3 regions of the Qipengyuania sp. CAU 1752 genome follow, and region 1 is predicted to be linked to each of the others. Evidence: predicted binding sites of a transcription regulator. Region 1 holds the regulator's gene; each other region holds the start of a gene.
The links. The regulator LexA, encoded in region 1, represses DNA repair genes until DNA is damaged. The targets are predictions, from matches to a motif close to GTTCCNCNCTTGTTCT.
Positions count from the first base shown of each region.

Region 2: a site for LexA is predicted at 4,633-4,648, ahead of ACXYL9_RS09525 (S24 family peptidase). Genes of this name have one in related genera too.
Region 3: a site for LexA is predicted at 1,340-1,355, ahead of uvrA (excinuclease ABC subunit UvrA). Genes of this name have one in related genera too.

Region 1 covers NZ_JBTLRE010000001.1:1,496,881-1,502,787, reverse strand. Annotated here, with positions in the region: gene trpC (indole-3-glycerol phosphate synthase TrpC) at 1-122, shown strand, start outside; gene moaC (cyclic pyranopterin monophosphate synthase MoaC) at 122-595, shown strand; gene ACXYL9_RS07320 (molybdopterin molybdotransferase MoeA) at 592-1,782, shown strand; gene lexA (transcriptional repressor LexA) at 1,868-2,554, shown strand; gene ACXYL9_RS07310 (ComEC/Rec2 family competence protein) at 2,621-4,810, opposite strand; gene gltX (glutamate--tRNA ligase) at 4,839-5,907, shown strand, end outside.
Region 2 covers NZ_JBTLRE010000001.1:1,946,294-1,952,200, reverse strand. Annotated here, with positions in the region: gene ACXYL9_RS09550 (efflux RND transporter permease subunit) at 1-818, opposite strand, end outside; gene ACXYL9_RS09545 (efflux RND transporter periplasmic adaptor subunit) at 808-1,794, opposite strand; gene ACXYL9_RS09540 (hotdog fold thioesterase) at 1,905-2,318, opposite strand; gene ACXYL9_RS09535 (alpha/beta fold hydrolase) at 2,315-3,202, opposite strand; gene ACXYL9_RS09530 (MarR family winged helix-turn-helix transcriptional regulator) at 3,280-3,753, shown strand; gene ACXYL9_RS09525 (S24 family peptidase) at 3,935-4,570, opposite strand; gene ACXYL9_RS09520 (DUF6961 family protein) at 4,874-5,005, opposite strand; gene ACXYL9_RS09515 (hypothetical protein) at 5,115-5,324, shown strand; gene ACXYL9_RS09510 (conjugal transfer protein TraG N-terminal domain-containing protein) at 5,329-5,907, opposite strand, start outside.
Region 3 covers NZ_JBTLRE010000001.1:1,237,496-1,243,402, forward strand. Annotated here, with positions in the region: gene ACXYL9_RS06105 (M3 family metallopeptidase) at 1-123, opposite strand, end outside; gene ACXYL9_RS06110 (lysozyme) at 255-1,130, opposite strand; gene uvrA (excinuclease ABC subunit UvrA) at 1,437-4,364, shown strand; gene ACXYL9_RS06120 (hypothetical protein) at 4,450-4,767, shown strand; gene ACXYL9_RS06125 (hypothetical protein) at 4,989-5,907, shown strand, end outside.

The DNA of each region.
Region 1 (5,907 bases):
CTACCCATGCCGATTGCCAGCGCCTCGCCCGCGCCGAGGTGCGTAGCTTCCTGGTCGGTGAAAGCCTTATGCGACAGGACGATGTTGAGGTCGCAACCCGCGCGCTGCTACAAGGCGAATAATGGCAAAATCACTCACTCATCTCGACGAGACCGGATCAGCACATATGGTCGATGTCGGCACCAAAACAGCGACACATCGAATGGCGCGTGCGCGCGGCGTAATTCACATGAGCAAGGAAGCGCTTGCCGCTATCAAAGCGGGGGATGCGCCCAAGGGAGATGTTCTATCCGCAGCGCGTATCGCCGGCATCATGGCTGCCAAGAAAACCAGCGAACTGATCCCGCTGTGCCATCCCATTGCACTCGATGCAGTAGACATTGAGTTCGATTATCTGGAGGACGGGATCGCGGCAACTGCCAAGGCTTCGCTGACAGCGAAGACCGGCGTGGAAATGGAAGCGATGACCGCGGTCTCGATCACACTGTTGACAATTTATGATATGGCCAAGGCGCTCGACAAAGGCATGGTCCTGGGGGATATCCGCCTGATCGAAAAGCGCGGCGGCAAATCGGGGCACTGGCGAGCGGAATGACCGCGACGGGTCTCTCTGTCGAACAGGCGCAGGAGCGAATGCTGGCACTGCTGGAACCGCTGCCAAGCGAGACGATGTCTGTCGAAAATGCGCTTGGTCATTATCTCGCCTCTCCGCTGGTCGCGTCCCGAACACAGCCCCCTGCCGATCTGTCGGCAATGGATGGATACGCAACAGCCGGTGCTGGACCATGGCAAAGAGTGGGCGAAAGCCGTTGCGGCGAGCCCTACGACGGTAGACTCGCGTCTGGACAATGCGTGCGGATCTCGACCGGAGCGATCCTGCCCACCGGTTCTCAAGCGATCCTTATCCAGGAGAATGCGGGCGTCGAAGGCGGCACGGTAACCCCGCTGGAACCGGTCGAAGCCGGAAGGCACATTCGACGCGAGGGCTTTGAATTCGAGGCCTGCGATCAACTTCTGTCGACGGGCACACGGATCGCCCCGGCACAAGTGGCGCTTGTCCGCGCAGCGGGACAAGCGCAGGTCGAGGCAACCCGCCGCCCGCTCCTGGCCATCCTCGATTGCGGCGACGAACTCTCCAGTGATCCCGCACAGTGCGCGGTCCACCAGATACCTGCCAGCAATGCCGCCATGCTCGAGGCCTTGGCTGGCAGCCTAGCCGGATCGGTCGAAAGACAACCTCCCCTGCCCGACCGGCTGGACAACATCGTCGATGCGTTGGAAACACATCGTGATGCAGATATGCTCGTCCTGACCGGCGGAGCTTCGGTGGGCGACCACGACCTCGTCCGACCAGCGCTCGAGAAAATTGGCGCCAAGCTGGATTTCTGGAAAGTTGCCATGAAACCGGGGAAGCCCCTGATGGTGGCGCAGCGCGATGCCCAGATCATTCTCGGCCTGCCCGGCAATCCGGTCTCGGCTTTCGTCACAGGCTTCTTGTTCATGCTGCCGGGGCTGCGAAAGCTGGCAGGCGCAGCCGAATGCCTGCCGACCAGATTATTACTCCCTCTCGCCAAAGAGCTAGGCCCTGGTGGCGCACGGCGCGAATTCCTGCGCTCCCGCTGGACGGCCACAGGGCTCGTCCCGCTGGGCGAGCAGGACAGCAGCGCCGTTCGCTCACTGGCCGCTGCCGATATCCTGGTCGACAGGCCCGCGCATGGCAAAGCCAGCGCCGCTGGCACGCATGTCCCCTGCTATATTCTACCAAGTGGCAGAATTGCTTGACTTGACCCTTTTGGTTTCCTAATTGTTCTGCATTCGTTCGCATTCGCGTACGATTTTGGAACAGGCCATCAGGGAGCCAATGTCCATGCTGACCGCAAAGCAGCACGAATTGATCCGCTTCATCCAGCAAAGGCTGGAGGAGACAGGAATTTCGCCCTCTTTCGAGGAAATGAAGGAAGCGCTCGACCTCAAGAGCAAGTCGGGGGTTCACCGCCTGATTTCGGCCCTGGAGGAACGCGGTTTTATCCGTCGCCTGCCCAACCGGGCGCGCGCACTGGAAATACTCAAGCAGCCCGAGGATGCCGTCGGTGGCGGTAAGGCGCAGGCGCCTAGCAATGTGGTCGATATCCGCACTGCTGCTCCGGTCGCGCAGGCGGCTCCCGCCAATGACGTCATCGAGATTCCCCTGCATGGGCGGATTGCTGCCGGCGCTCCGATCGAGGCGCTGGAAGATCACCAGTCGCTGCCAGTTCCGGCAGCGCTGCTTGGCCCAGGCGACCATTACGCGCTCGAAGTATCGGGCGATTCGATGATCGATGCCGGGATTTTTGATGGTGATTATGCGCTTATCCGCCGGACCGACACGGCCCGTGACGGCGAAATAGTGGTGGCGCTGGTCAATAACGAGGAAGCGACGCTCAAATATCTGCACCGCGAAAGCGGGCGGGTGAGGCTTGATCCGGCCAACGCCACTTACGAAGCGCAGGTCTATGATCCGCACCAGGTCCAGGTTCAGGGCAAGCTGGCCGGATTGCTGCGACGCTACCACTAGGATTGTCTCGGAGAGGAGGGGCCCTGTCCCCGCAGGTATTGCCCCCCGTGCAAAGGGTGTCCCGCCCTATTGCCGCTCCCTCCACTCCCTACCGCGCCACCAGCCATGCTCGCCCTCGGTTTCGGCGACGCTGGCGAATTCTTCTTCTGACAAATACAGCGCTAGACCGCCCGATTCCGTCAGGAAACGACGGTCGGTCTTGAGCCAGCGCGGCCGACAACTCCGAGGCAACCACCTGTCGGCAATGACGATATCGGCGCGTTCACAAGCCGCGGCCAGCGCTCGTTCCTCCACCTGGTCCCGGCTTCGCGCCATCAACAAATGCCAGTCTCGATCATTGCGACGCAGCGAGATGGAACAGAATTCGCGGCTGCAGCGGGCGCGCGGCCAGTTTTTGACAGCTATCGGTTCCCCGTCCATCCCGGCCAGTTCAAGCAGATTGTCACGCGCGTAGTCGGACCGGCTCTCGCGCAGCATGACCAGGTGATCCCGCTCGACGATCCCGACATGGCGACCGTCATTCGAGATAAGCACATCCGGCGTCGGAGTTGCCGACAGCAGCATTGTCGCCACGATGGCCGGTGCAAATCCCAACAACCTCGCGCGTCCTCGCCACAAGGCCAGCCACAGCCCGCCGATGACGAACAGGGCCAGCGTGCCAAGGCCCATTTGCGGCATCAGCTTGACCGCACCTGGCTGTCCGGCGGTGAAATGGGCGATCCACAACAACAGGTCGAGTGACTGTCCTGCCAGCCACCATGCTGGCGCTCCCAGCCCCAATATGTCGAGCAACAGGCCAAGTGCGATCAACGGCATCGAGACGAAGGTCACCAGCGGTATCGCCACCACATTGGCGAGCGCGCCGTAAAAGCCAGCACGATGGAAATGATACAGAACGATCGGCATCAGGGCGATTTCAATAACCAGGCCGGTCACCAACAGCATCAGCGCGCGGCGTCCGACATGGGTCCACCAGCCTTCGTCACGCGGGGCGAGAAACCGCTTCACCGGCTCCGCATTGTGCAGCGCGATGATGGCGATAACGGCCGCAAAACTCATCTGGAAACTCGGCCCGATCAGGGATTCAGGCCACAACAGCATGACAAAGGCCGCAGCGACGGCAACCATGCGTAGCGAAAGGGGTTCGCGCCCCAGGGCGATGGCGATGAGAACCAGCACCGCAGCCGCGCAGCTTCGCACAGTCGGTACCTCGGCCCCGGTTAGCAGCGTGTAGCCGATCCCAGCCACTGCACCGACCGCTGCTGCCACCAGCGGCAGTTTGACCCGAAGCACCAGCCACGGCCACAACGCCAGCAGCTTCAAAGCGAGGAAGTAGGACGCGGCGACGATCGCGCTGACATGCAAGCCACTTATCGAAAGCAGGTGGGTCAAGCCGGCATCGCGCATCGCGTCGTCGTCCGCCTCGGAAATGGCGCCGCGATCTCCGCTTGCAAAGGCAGCCGCGATGGAGCCGGCAGAGCCGTCCAGCTGTCCGCGAACGTGACCTGACAGGAAACGTTGTAATGCTGCCAGACCGCTCGCCTCGGCAGGTGGCTCGACAATCTCGATTTCGCCGATCACCGATCCGGTTGCAGCGTAGCCATCGAACCAAGCCCGACGTGCGAAGTTATAGGCGCCCGGAACCATTGGCGGAGCTGGCGGCATCAGCCGGGCACGTAGCCTCAGAATGGCGCCTTCGCGCATGTCGTCCGCTGCCAAATCCAGCGGGACATTCAACCTGATCTTGCGCGCGGCCCCGGCCTCTGCGTCACGAACGGCGAGCACCAGCCTTATTTGGTCGCGAGATGGCTGTTCTTCACGCTCGAGCACCCGTCCGAGGTACCATTGCACTGTCGGCGCGGGGATGGCCTCGGCCCCGATCATGGCCGAACGCGTCCAGATCAACCCGGTGCCGAAACCTGTAGCCATGGACAGCGCCAGTAGTGCCATGCCGAGGTGCGGCAAGTGGCCCCGGGACTGGATCTGAAAACCTGCCAGCGTGAGCAGCCCGCAACCCGCCATGACCGCCACCCACCCCCACGGGTTTGGCAGGAAGAACCACAGCCCGATCCCAAACGCCAGCGCAACCGCTATCCACGGCGCACGATCAAAACCGGAATCGGCGAGCGCGCGTTCGATGCCGCCCGCCATGCTGGACAAGCGCCAACGCGCCTGCCAAGGGCGTTGCTGCATTGCAACATGACCCGACCCCGGATCGCCTGCAACTGGTATCTCGGGCGCGCCGTTGGTCGCCATGAAACCGATTGAAAGGAAGCTGCGCCAGATGGCAAGCACTGATGGAGCCGACACCGGAACGGTCGTCACCCGTTTCGCGCCCTCGCCGACCGGATACCTTCACCTGGGCGGAGCCCGGACTGCCCTGTTCAACTGGCTGTTTGCACGCCACCATGGCGGTAAAGCGCTGCTGCGGATCGAGGACACCGACAAGAAGCGTTCGACCCAGGACGCGATCGATAAGATCATTGAAGGGCTCGATTGGCTCGGCCTAGAATATGACGAGGAACCGGTGTTCCAGTCACAGCGCGCCGAGCGTCATGCCGAGGTCGCCAACAAGCTGCTGGAAGCCGGACACGCCTACAAGTGTTTCGCCACGCCGGAAGAACTCGAAACGATGCGCGCCGAACAGCGCGCCAACAAGCAACCACAGCGTTATGACGGGCGCTGGCGTGACCGCGATCCGTCCGAGGCGCCCGAAGGCGCGCCGTTTGTAGTCCGGCTTAAGACCCGGACCGAAGGCGAAGAGCGAATCGTCGATGCGGTCCAGGGAGAAGTCACTGTTCGCAATGCCGAAATCGATGACTATGTCCTGCTGCGCGCAGATGGCACGCCGACCTATATGCTTGCGGTGGTGGTCGACGATCACGACATGGGCTGCACCCATATCATTCGCGGTGACGATCACCTCAACAACGCCTTCCGCCAACTGCCTGTCATCCATGCGATGAACGAGATCGAGGGGGACTGGCGGGTGCCTGTCTACGCCCATATCCCGCTGATCCACGGGACTGACGGAGCCAAGCTGTCCAAGCGTCATGGTGCGGTCGGCGTCGAAGCCTATCGCGACGAGATGGGTGTGCTGCCCGAGGCCCTGTTCAATTATCTCCTTCGCCTCGGCTGGGGCCACGGCGACCAGGAGGAATTCACGAGGGACCAGGCGGTCGAGCTTTTCACGCTTGATGGCGTGGGCAAGAGCGCTTCGCGATTTGACACGAAGAAGCTCCTCAATCTCAATGGCTACCACCTCCGCGAAGCCGACAATGTCCGGCTGGCGAAGCTGGTCGCAGGCAAGATCGGTCCGCAGGCCGATGAAACCTTGCTCGCTGAAGCGATGG
Region 2 (5,907 bases), 450 kb from region 1:
TCTTCAATCGAGTCTTCTACCCGCCCGACGTCGCCGATCCGAACGGTTTGGCCATTGGGTCGATAGGCGATGGGTATGGCCGCGAATTCTGCCGCGCTATCCGCTTCGGCGAGTATGCGGACACCGAATTGGCGCGCGCGCCCCTCGGTGACCAACCGACCACCCGGCAGTTCGGAGTTCTCGCGCTGAATTGCGCCGAGTACGTCGTCCGCAGTCACTCCGCGAGCGCGCATCGCGGCTGCATCGAGCCAGATACGCATTTCCCGCTTGCGTCCGCCGACCAGCTCGACTGAACCGACGCCGGGGACGCGCTGTAAACGCTCCTTGACCTCCTCGTCTGCGAAAGCGGTCAAGTCACGAGCGGGCATGTCCCCCGACATGAGAACCGAGAGAATAGGCGCGGCATCGGGATCGACCTTTTCGATGACCGGTGATTCGGAATCGGCAGGCAGATCGGCTCCAAGCCGCGACATTTTGTCGCGCACCTCCTGCGCTTTCACATCGGCATCTTCCTCGAGTTCGAATTCGAGATTGACGATGCTCACACCCTCCGCACTGGTCGACCGCATCTGACGCAATCCCGCAATGGTATTGAGCTGTTCCTCGACAATGTCGGTAACTTCGGTCTCCACGGATGCGGGCGAGGCGCCAGGAAGCGCCGTCGTTACTGAAACGTATGGAAACTCCACCTTTGGGAAAAGGTCGACGCCGAGCCGATTGAACGAAACAAGTCCCAGCACCACGAGCGAGGCGATCAGCATCGTAGCGAAGACGGGGCGCCGGATCGATACGTCAGCGAGCCACATATCAGTCTGCATCGCTCATTTGGCGGGACTCTACTGTTTCACCGTCACGCAAAGTCGAAGGCGGATCGAGGACCAATTCATCCCCTGCGGCCAAGCCTGAAAGAATGCGCACCCGATCAAGATCGATGCTCTCGAAAGTAACTTCGCGCCCATGTGCCTTCCCGTTTTCAACAATGAAAACGTGCGCGGCAGCACTATCGCCACGGATTGCGGTTCGAGGGAGGATTATCGCCGAAACGGGTGGGACGTTGATTTCAGCGCGAGCCCCCAAACCTGAGCTGATGCGATAATTTGGATTGGCAATCGGCAGCCGCAATTCGACCATCCGGCTCTCAGGGTCGACCCGGTCGTTGATAATATAGACTATGCTATCAATCGGCTCGTCGAACCCTTCGATGTAGACGCGAGCGGGCATATTTCGCCGAAAGGCGTCAACATATTCCTGTGGCGCGTTCACGATGGCGGCGACCGTTCCGAGCTCCTGCAATTGGAGCGCTGCTGATTGACCGCCCATCGAAAAGCGGTTGTTGAGGTAGACCCCTTCATCGACCAACCGAGCGGTAACAACGCCATCGTAAGGCGCTCGCGTGATGGTATCAGATAACGCTTGCTGCGCGGTGCCGAACACTGCCTGAGCCTGCGTTTTTTGCGCTCGTGCAACGGCAAGTTCCGTTTCGACCGCATCGACCTGCGCGTTTGATACAAAACCCTTAGGTGCAAGCGCAATAACGCGCTCGTAGCGCCGTTCTGCCTCGATCGCTCGGGCGCTAGCTAGATCGACGGCGGCCTGCGCTTCGGCGACGCGCCGCTGGTAATCAGCCTGACGGATACGAAAGAGTGGTTGGCCCCGCGATACCCTGTCGCCGACCTTTACGAAAATGCGCTCAACCGGCCCCTCTGCGAGCGCTCCGATCGAACTGCTTTGCTTGGCTGCAATGGTGCCGAATGCTTTTACTGGTTCTGCGAGCAATTCGGGTTCGACGACCATTGTCTGAACTTTGCGCGGACCTGACTGCGCGTCTTGCCCCGCCTCGCTTCCGTCCACGCCACCTGAGCATGCAGCAAGAGCCAAACAGAAAGCCGTTAGGGTGGCGCGCGCTAACATATGTAGGCACCCCTGCCGCTGGCGATCAGTTTGCCGTCCGGTCCAACTATCCGGCTTTCGGCAACCGAGATTTGCCTTCCGACCTTGACCACCTGACCCGTCACAATGAGGGGCCCAGAAGTCGCCGGGCGATGATAATCAACGCGCAGGTCGGCTGTCACCTTCGCTGTCACACCTTGCGACAGCAATGTGTAGAGCCCTGTGAGGTCAATCAGCGATGCCAGCACGCCGCCATGAGCTGAACCGATCATCGGGTTCGAGATAATCTCTTCGCGCCACGGCATTTCGAGCTCAATCTGCTCGCTAGAATACGATTTTACCGTCAGACCGAGCCATTGATGAAACGGAGCAATCCGCAACAGCTCATCAAGACGTTCGCAATCGATTGGACCGTGCTCCTTGCTCATGCTGTAGTTCCTTGGGGAGAGTGATGGCGGGTCAGAAAATCGAGGATCGCTTCCGAAAAGGCGTCGTTGGCGTCTCCCACCACCATATGCGTGGCATCTGCGATGTCGGAATATTCGGTGTTCGGGACCAGGTCGCGCAAATGCGCCACCGCCTCTTCGGAAACCAGATCGCTCGATCCGCCGCGAATGAGATGCACTGGTAACGAAAGCCGACTGGCCGCATCGCTCAGCGCATCGAATTGCCGATCCTGATGAGCCGGATCGCTTCGCTTCGTGGTCATGATGTTACGGATAAAGGCCGGGTCCCAGTGCCAGTAGTAGCGGCCATCATCCTTTTTGCGCAGGTAGCGCCGCAGTCCCTCTCCAGCCCCGCGCTTGCGGCGATGCGGCATGTACCTCGCGATGATTCCCGCCGCTTCTTCAGGTGAAGAAAAGCCGGTATCGACATGCTGTTCCATGAAACCGACCACACGCATCACGCCGCCCGGCTCCATGCGCGGGGCAATGTCTACAAGGGTCAGGGAAGCGAAAGTGTCTGGCGCGAGATAACCCTCGGCGATGATCCCGGCCAGTCCCCCCAGCGAAGCACCAACGAGTGCTGGTTTGCACTCCATGCCTGATGCAATCGCTACAAGATCGGAAGCGAAGTCGCGAATATCGTATGCTCCGCTCGCAGCCCAATCGCTCTCGCCATGACCGCGCATATCAATCGCAATTGTGCGGTAGCCAGCTTCGGCCAAATCACCTGTTACGCGCTTCCACGCACGGCGCGTCTGCCCGCCGCCATGTGCGAGCAGGACGGGCATGGCGTTGTCGCCACCAATCACTTCTGCGGCAAGGGAGAGTCCTCCCGCTCCATGAATTTTGGTGGTCAAAATCTCCATATCGCAAGCCACTATATTGTAAATTGATTTACAGTAAATGACTTTATCTAAGTCGATGCTGTGTTAAGGTGCCTTGCATGGCAACAAAGCTCGACCACGATCCCGATGAAAAAGCGGCGCCATTCCTGACCGATCAAGACCGGTTGGTTTTTCTGTTGGAAGAGCTCACGCGACGATTGCGCCGTACCTTCGATTCCTCACTCGAGCAGTTTGGACTCACCCGCACCCAGTGGCGTGCGTTAGCCTATCTCTACCGGACACCCGGCATGACCCAGACCGAATTGGCCGGTCAATTGGAGCTGGAGCGGGCAAGCATCGGGCAAGCGATCGACCGGCTAGAAGAATTGGGCTTGGTCGAACGGCGCAGCGCCAAAAACGACCGCCGTGTGTGGCAGGTGCACCTGCGATCCGCTGCAATCGACTTGCTTCCGAAAATGCGAGTCGAAGCGGATCAGGTCTATGCGCGCCTGCTCACAGGAATAAAGGACGAGGACTTGGAGGCATTCAAGTCTACTTTGGCCGCAATGCAGCGCAATTTGGGCGATGCCTAAAGGGCCCAGCGGTCGCCGCGAGAGAAGGTAACTTTACCAGCTGTAGTCGACGCCAACGCCGAAGAATGGCGGTAATTCCAATTACCCATCTATATCCGCAATTGGGTCGGAGGCGGAAGGTCCGCTTTTTGCGAAACCAGCGCCGAAAGCCGACCGTCAACTAACGGCCCAAGTCCTGCCGCTACAAGGCTCGGCCAAACCAGATAACCCGGCCCACCACGTGAACTTCCGACCGATCCATGTCGTGCCAGGTAGGGTAAGCCGGATTGTCGCTGGCAATGGTGATCTGCCTACCATTTGGCTTGATAGCGATCCGCTTCACGACGAGGGTATCATCAGAACGAAGGACGTAGATCCCGTCTCGCAGTCGCGAGCCGTGATCTGAAGCATCGACCAGAACCTCGTCACCATCACTGAGAGTGGGCTCCATCGAGTCACCCTTGACGCCGACGATCGACAGGCTGGCGCTCTTGGCCGAAGTCAGGTGCCGCAGCCACCGCTCATCGAACCCGAACCGGGTGTGTGCAGTCTCACTAGCAGCTACCGCGCCAAAGCCGGCGGATGCCTCCACATCGAGTACGGGGATCTCGACCATGCCATCGGTGACCGGATTAGCCGGACCACCGAGCACTTGCTCGTCGACACCGAAGAAGCAGGCAAGCGTCTTTCGATCCTCGTCATCGAGCTTTCTTGGAGAGCCGCGCCTGATGAACTGTTGTACATAAGCGGGATTGCGGCCGAGCAGCCGCGATATCGAGGCGTAGCCATATCCGCCCTTGAGAATCAGCCGGTCGAGCTCTTCCCTGACATGTTCCATCTGTCTGTCCTTCGAATCTCAATCGTAGGAATTTTCCTAGACTCGCGGATATGATCTTACTAAGAACATAACAGGAACACAAGGGATTTGCGAGTCGGAGCGAAAGGGTCATGACCTTGCTGGAACGGATCGAAAAGCATCTGAAAGATCATCATATTTCGGCTACACGCTTCGGCAGGCGCGCAGTCGGTGATCCTCGATTCGTACTCGACCTCCGGCAAGGACGAAGGCCGCGTCGACGAACGCTAGAGCGGCTGGAAGCCTATCTGCAGTCAGTCGAGGCTGGAGATCCCAACAGTTCCATCAGGAATGGGACTTGCGCGCGGCAAGTTGCTCATAGCGACGGACCACAACCTGCCAGAGTCTTGCCCCGTTCTGCTCGCCGTCCTCGCATAGCTGATCGATCTTCGACGCAATAAATTTTCGAGTCTGCAGGCCAAGATAGCGTTCTCGCTTTCGTGATGCTTCTTGTCTATTTTATCAGCGATCTGTTGGGACGATTTAGAGGTGAGAGCGCCGATTTACCACTGAAGGAGAATGAGCGATGAGCGATCCAGACAACAATCCCACTGGTGGCAAGCAGGACTGGGAAGGTCTTCGTGAAGTCGACCGGGCCATCGCCGAGAACCGTCTCACTTCCTACACCTGGAAAAAGACTTGGGCTGACCCTTGGGGACGGCTCAAGTTGATTGCGATTTTTGCTGCATTGGCAGCTTTTGTCGTGTTCGTAATTGTGCACGACGTCATCCTTTAGCAGCCTACCATTCCTTAACATCGTCTGCCGCTTCGGCCGAGGCTCCCTTCGCATCGCGGGTCTTGCCATCGAGGTAGCCTTTCACGGTCCCGATCCGTCGATCTCCCTGTTGCTGCACCCGATCGACATCACGGGCGATGTCTTCACGTTCGCTGGACGGGGCGCTCAGGCTTCCCGGCACACCGTCAAGCCGCACTGATCCCCGGACGCTCTCGGCGCTGCTCGCCGAGGGCCGAGCGATGGACGCAGAGGCCGGCAAGACCAGGTCGCCCGAGATCTCGGCATTGAGCTGGTCCGCATAGCCTTCGACGAACCGCGCCTGAAGCTGCTGGCCCCGCACGCTCATCTGGAAGTCGATGTCGTCAAAGCGCACCGGACCGTAGTAATCCCGGTTAGCCTCGATCTCCGCCATGCCCCATTCGCGATAGGCCTGGCTGAGGTTGAGAGTGCCTGCGGCATTGGCACTCTCGTACCAACTCGCCTGGTTCTCGAGGCGGCTGGCGATCTCCTCGGCTCGGCGCGCTTCGCGGGTATAGCTCTGCGCTTCGGTGATCGACGTGGTAATCCCGGCCGAGCTGCTTGA
Region 3 (5,907 bases), 260 kb from region 1:
GGGGCTGTATTGCTCCTGCGCGAGATCGTCTCCAGCGCTCTCCATGCTCTCTCCGTCGGAATAGGTGGCGCAGCCAGCCAGCAGGGCAGCGGCGGCGGTGGTGGCCAGGATATGGGCCTTCATCATTCTCTCCAATGGTTCAATGCGACCAAGCGGCCCGGTCAACCGGAACCGCCTGTTGAGCCGTGTTGTAACTGGGCCCGCTTGAACCTGAGATTGATTGCAATTGCAACCGGGGAAGACACGCGCTTCCTCTAAGCTCTCAGCTCCCGCGGATCGTCATACTCGGCGTCGAGAAAGATATTGGTTCTTCGCTCGCTGCGGTAAACCAGCCCGTTGGCGATGGCGCCGGCGGCGTGGTGGTACTCCAGCTCCTCGGCGAGACGGTCGTAGTCGCGGGATTCAATTGCAGCGGTGAGGCCGGGGCTCTTGTCGGGCGATAGCGTGCCTTCGCCAACGTTAAAGGCGAGGTCGACCAGCGCATCGAACTCGTGCTGGTAGAGCTTCATGTCGCCGACCACTCGGCGCACGACATTCTCTGACAATGCAATGTCCTGTTCGAAGAACTTGAGCGCCCGCTCTTCAGTGATGTGGTCGCCCACTTGCAAGCCATCGCTGGCCAAAAGCAAATGGCCGACACCCACGGTCGGGTATCCCGCAACATCGCGATACACGGTGTAGCGAACGCCTTCTTCCTCGATCATTGCTTGTTTCAGATCGTCGCTTGCTTCGAGCATTGCGGGGGTGACCCGGGTCTCGCTCGGGTTGACCTTCTGGATGGTGGCACTCTGGCGGGCGGCGGTATCGGTATCAATTGCCGCGGTGCTGAGCGTCATCACGCTGGCCGATGCCGCCAGTGCCATCTTGCGCTTGCGCCGTCCTCGCAGCCCGGCACGGATGCGCTGCTGGCGCAACTGGCGGCGAATTCGGCGACGGTCCTGCAGATGCGCAAAGAAAACGCGCGCCCGAGCACGACGGTTGAGCCGCTCCGGCGCTGTACCGGTGGAATTGTTGTCCCTGTTTGTGGGCGCTGTCCAGCGCGACGAACGGGGCGGAGCAGCGCTGCGTGATGCGGGCGTCGAACGGGCGGTGGGGGTGGTACTATCGGTTGGTGTTCTGCCGGGCGGCACGGCGGGGTCCTTTCTCCTGCGAGACCCCGCGAAACCGGTTCGGCGACTGAAAAAAGGCGAGCCAGGCGGGCCTCGTAATGTCCTTCACCCTATCAACGGCTCGCTTGGCTGATCGGTCCACGGTTCATCGTAGCGCAAGCACGGGTTGGGTGTTGCCCCGGGTAATCGGGCCCAAAGGGCGGGTTACTTGACCTACCTTCATGACAATGCGAACATTTGCGGAACATTCGTCTGCCAGCGCGGCGGAGGCGATACCGCCTTCGGCCCTGCTGGACTCTGGTCGCAACAGTCCCCAAGTGAGCCGCCATGGCCTTAACCAAAATTTCCGTCCGCGGTGCCCGCGAGCATAACCTCAAGGGTATCGACATCGACCTGCCGCGCGACGCGTTGATCGTGATCACCGGGCTTTCCGGCTCGGGCAAGTCGAGCCTGGCTTTCGATACCATCTATGCCGAGGGGCAGCGGCGCTATGTCGAGAGCCTGTCTGCCTATGCGCGGCAGTTCCTCGAGATGATGCAGAAGCCTGATGTCGAGCATATCGACGGGTTGTCGCCGGCGATCTCGATCGAGCAAAAGACCACCAGCCGCAACCCGCGCTCGACCGTGGCGACGGTGACCGAGATCTATGACTACATGCGCCTGCTGTGGGCGCGGGTCGGGGTGCCCTACAGCCCTGCGACCGGCGAACCGATCGAGGCTCAGACCGTTTCGAACATGGTCGACCGGGTGATGGAATTGCCCGAAAGCACGCGGCTCTATTTGCTCGCGCCGGTCGTGCGCGGGCGCAAGGGCGAGTATCGCAAGGAGCTGGCCGAGTGGCAGAAGGCCGGCTTCACCCGCGTGCGCATCGATGGGGAGATGTATCCGATCGAGGAAGCGCCCGCGCTCGACAAGAAGTTCAAGCATGACATCGAGGTGGTGGTCGACCGGCTGGCGGTGAAGGAAGGCCTCGAAACGCGCCTTGCCGACAGTTTCGAAACCGCGCTCAAGTTGGCCGAGGGGCTGGCCTATGTCGACCTGGCCGACGGTGTCGTGCCGGGGCGCGAGGATGAAGGCGAGGGTGGAGGACAGATGAAGGGGGCGGGGCTGCCCGCCAACCGCATCGTCTTTTCCGAGAAATTCGCTTGTCCGGTCAGTGGCTTCACCATCGAGGAGATCGAGCCGCGGCTGTTCTCTTTCAACGCGCCGCAGGGTGCCTGCGCGACCTGTGACGGGTTGGGCGAGAAGCAGCTGTTCGACCCGCAGCTCGTCGTCCCCAACGAAGGGCTGACCCTGAAACAGGGCGCGGTGGTGCCATGGGCCAAGTCCAACCCGCCGTCGCCCTATTACATGCAGGTGCTGTCGAGCCTGGCGAAAGCCTATGATTTCGACCTGACGACGCCGTGGAACGAGCTCGCGCCGGAACAGCGCGACGTCATCCTGCACGGGACCAAGGGCAAGGCCGTGCCGCTCACCTTCAAGGACGGGCGCAAGCAATACACCGTGACCAAGCCGTTCGAGGGCGTGATCGGCAACCTCAACCGCCGCCTGCGCCAGACCGAGAGCGCTTGGATGCGCGAGGAGCTGTCGAAGTTCCAGGCCGCGCAGCCGTGCGAGAGCTGCGGCGGCAAGCGATTGAACGACAAGGCGCTGGCGGTGAAGGTCGCCGGCACCGATATTGCCGCGCCGGTGCAGATGAGCGTGTCCGATGCCAGGGAATGGTTCCTGGCGCTCGAGGCCAAGCTGGGCACCCAGCAACAGCAGATCGCCCGCGCCATCCTGAAGGAAATCAACGAGCGGCTGGGCTTCCTCGACAATGTCGGGCTGGATTACCTCAATCTCGACCGCACCAGCGGCACGCTGAGCGGCGGCGAGAGCCAGCGCATCCGGCTCGCCAGCCAGATCGGCAGCGGGCTGTCGGGCGTGCTGTATGTGCTCGACGAGCCGAGCATCGGCCTGCACCAGCGAGACAACGACCGGCTGCTGGAAACATTGAAGCGCCTGCGCGACCTTGGCAACACGGTGATCGTGGTCGAGCATGACGAGGATGCCATCCGCCAGGCCGACCATGTCGTTGACCTTGGCCCCGGCGCCGGCGTGCGGGGGGGCGAGATCGTGGCGCAGGGCACGCTCAAGCAGGTGCTCAAGGCGAAGAACTCGCTCACCGCCGACTACCTCACCGGGCGGCGCGAGATCGCGGTTCCGGCCAGGCGGCGCAAGGGCAATGGCCACAAGCTGACGGTCCACGGCGCGCGGGCCAACAACCTCGACAATGTCACCGCCAGCATCCCGCTCGGCACCTTCACCTGCATCACCGGCGTTTCGGGCAGCGGCAAGTCGAGCTTCACCATCGACACGCTCTACGCCTCGGCCGCGCGCACGTTGAACGGCGCGCGGGTGATCGCGGGCGCGCATGACAAGGTCACCGGCCTGCAATATTGCGACAAGGTGATCGAGATCGACCAGTCGCCGATCGGCCGCACCCCGCGCAGCAACCCGGCCACCTATACCGGCGCCTTCACCAATATCCGTGACTGGTTCGCCGGCCTGCCCGAAAGCCAGGCCCGCGGGTACAAGCCGGGACGCTTCAGCTTCAACGTCAAGGGCGGCCGCTGCGAGGCCTGCACCGGCGACGGGCTGATCAAGATCGAGATGCACTTCCTGCCCGATGTCTATGTCACCTGCGAGGAATGCGGCGGCAAACGCTACAACCGCGAAACGCTGGAGGTGAAGTTCAAGGGCCTCTCAATCGCCGACGTGCTCGACATGACGATCGAGGACGCGGAGGAGTTCTTCAAGGCCGTGCCGCCCATCCGTGACAAGATGCACATGCTCAACGAAGTGGGGCTGGGCTACGTCAAGGTCGGCCAGCAGGCGACCACGCTGTCGGGCGGCGAGGCGCAGCGGGTCAAGCTGGCCAAGGAACTGGCCAAGCGCAGCACCGGGCAGACGCTCTATATCCTCGACGAGCCGACCACCGGCCTGCACTTCGAAGACGTGCGCAAGCTGCTGGAGGTGCTCCACCGGCTGGTCGAGCAGGGCAATTCGGTGGTGGTGATCGAGCACAATCTCGATGTCATCAAGACTGCCGACTGGGTGATGGACCTGGGGCCGGGCGGCGGCGTGCGCGGCGGGCGGATCGTGGCCGAGGGCACGCCCGAGGCGGTGGCCAAGGTCAAGGCCAGCTACACCGGACACTATCTCGCCCCCATGCTCGAACGCGCCGCCGAAAGGCAGACCGAAGCCGCCGAATAGGCTCAGCCGCCATATCCCCCCGATTTGACCTTGCCCCCGCGCGGGCTAGGATCGCCACGGTGTCTCGCAAGGGGGGAGAATGGGCATGATGAAATTCCTGGTGATGCTGGTGGTCGGCGTGATCGCCTTCCTGGTCGCCTTTGCCTTCACCGCGCGCGACGAGATTGCCGATGAAGTCTCCGTGCGGAGCGCCAACAGCTTTTCCGAGCGCTGCGTCGCCCGCTTCACCCGCGCCGCGCCCGATCCCTCGCGCGCGGCCGAGATTTGCGGCTGCATGGAAACCCAGTTCGCCGCCCGCGGCATCGAGCTCACCGACGCCTTCACCGGCAACCTGCAAGAGATGCGGGATATCACGCGGGCGTGTGCTGGGGGGGGTAGGGTGATGATCGCAATTCATCACTAATTCTTCACTATCGAGAGCGCTGGCGTTGTTGCGGCTTGAGTTGCGCGTATCGCGAACAAAATGAGAATTACAATAATGCTCAGTTTGTTTTCATTGATCATTAAATTATAGAAAAATCGTAATTCAAATCTGTCGTAAGGCATAGATTGAATATTCTACCCATTGCAAATGCCATCACCCATCTATAGTTCGATCGAACAAGGTAATCAATTGGAGGCCGCATGCCTGAGAATTTAACGCAAGAAGCAATGGAGGTCAGGCGTGGAGCAGACGATGTCCGCGAGCAGTTTGAAAGGCTGCTGCGCAGCGGAAACCCCTCGATATTTGACCTGTCATATGCGGTGAAGAGCCGGGTTAAGGATGACTTTAAAATAGAAGAGAAAGTAAGAAAAAAAAGGTCCACAGATAAACCACATTATAAGACGAAAGATATTCGTGATATCGTTGGAATAAGAATTGTAACACTTTATAGATTAGATATTTTATCTATTATTCCAAATTTATTGAAGTTAATAGCCGAGCACAGCGGAGGCGATGAATCTAGGTTTTTTCTAGATAATCCCATCGAAGAGGTTAAGGTTTATTCGATAAATTCAGAATCAGACGTACAAAAACTCGGTGAAAGAATTAGGTCCATGTTTAATTTTCACGGGTTCTCGGAGCGCTGTTTAGTAGAGACGGAGAGGGGTAATTATTCTTCTCTGCATATAGTTCTTTGGACCAGAACGAAATATGCCAAAGGATACGTTGAGGTTCCAGTCGAGATACAAATTCGAACAGCACTGGAGGATGTATGGTCAGAAATGGACCATCAACTGAAGTATAAGCGGGAAACTAAAAGTAATACGGGTACTAAAACTGAGGCAATGATTTCAAATTGTCTTGCACACCTTAATGTATTGAAGACGCTAAATGACGGTCTCGCGCAATACGGGGACCAAGTAAAAATTCAAATTGATGAATTGGATGAGAGTATTAAAAGGCGATCGCGTATCCGCTTGGCCGAAGAGCCTGAGCGGAGGTTGATTAACCATGAAACTTACGAGGGCGAGGTAAAAGAGAGAATTAGAGACATTCTTGGGCGTTCAAGAGAGGCTCTTAGTGATGAGAATAACTCTCTTTACAAAAGCACCAAAAAAA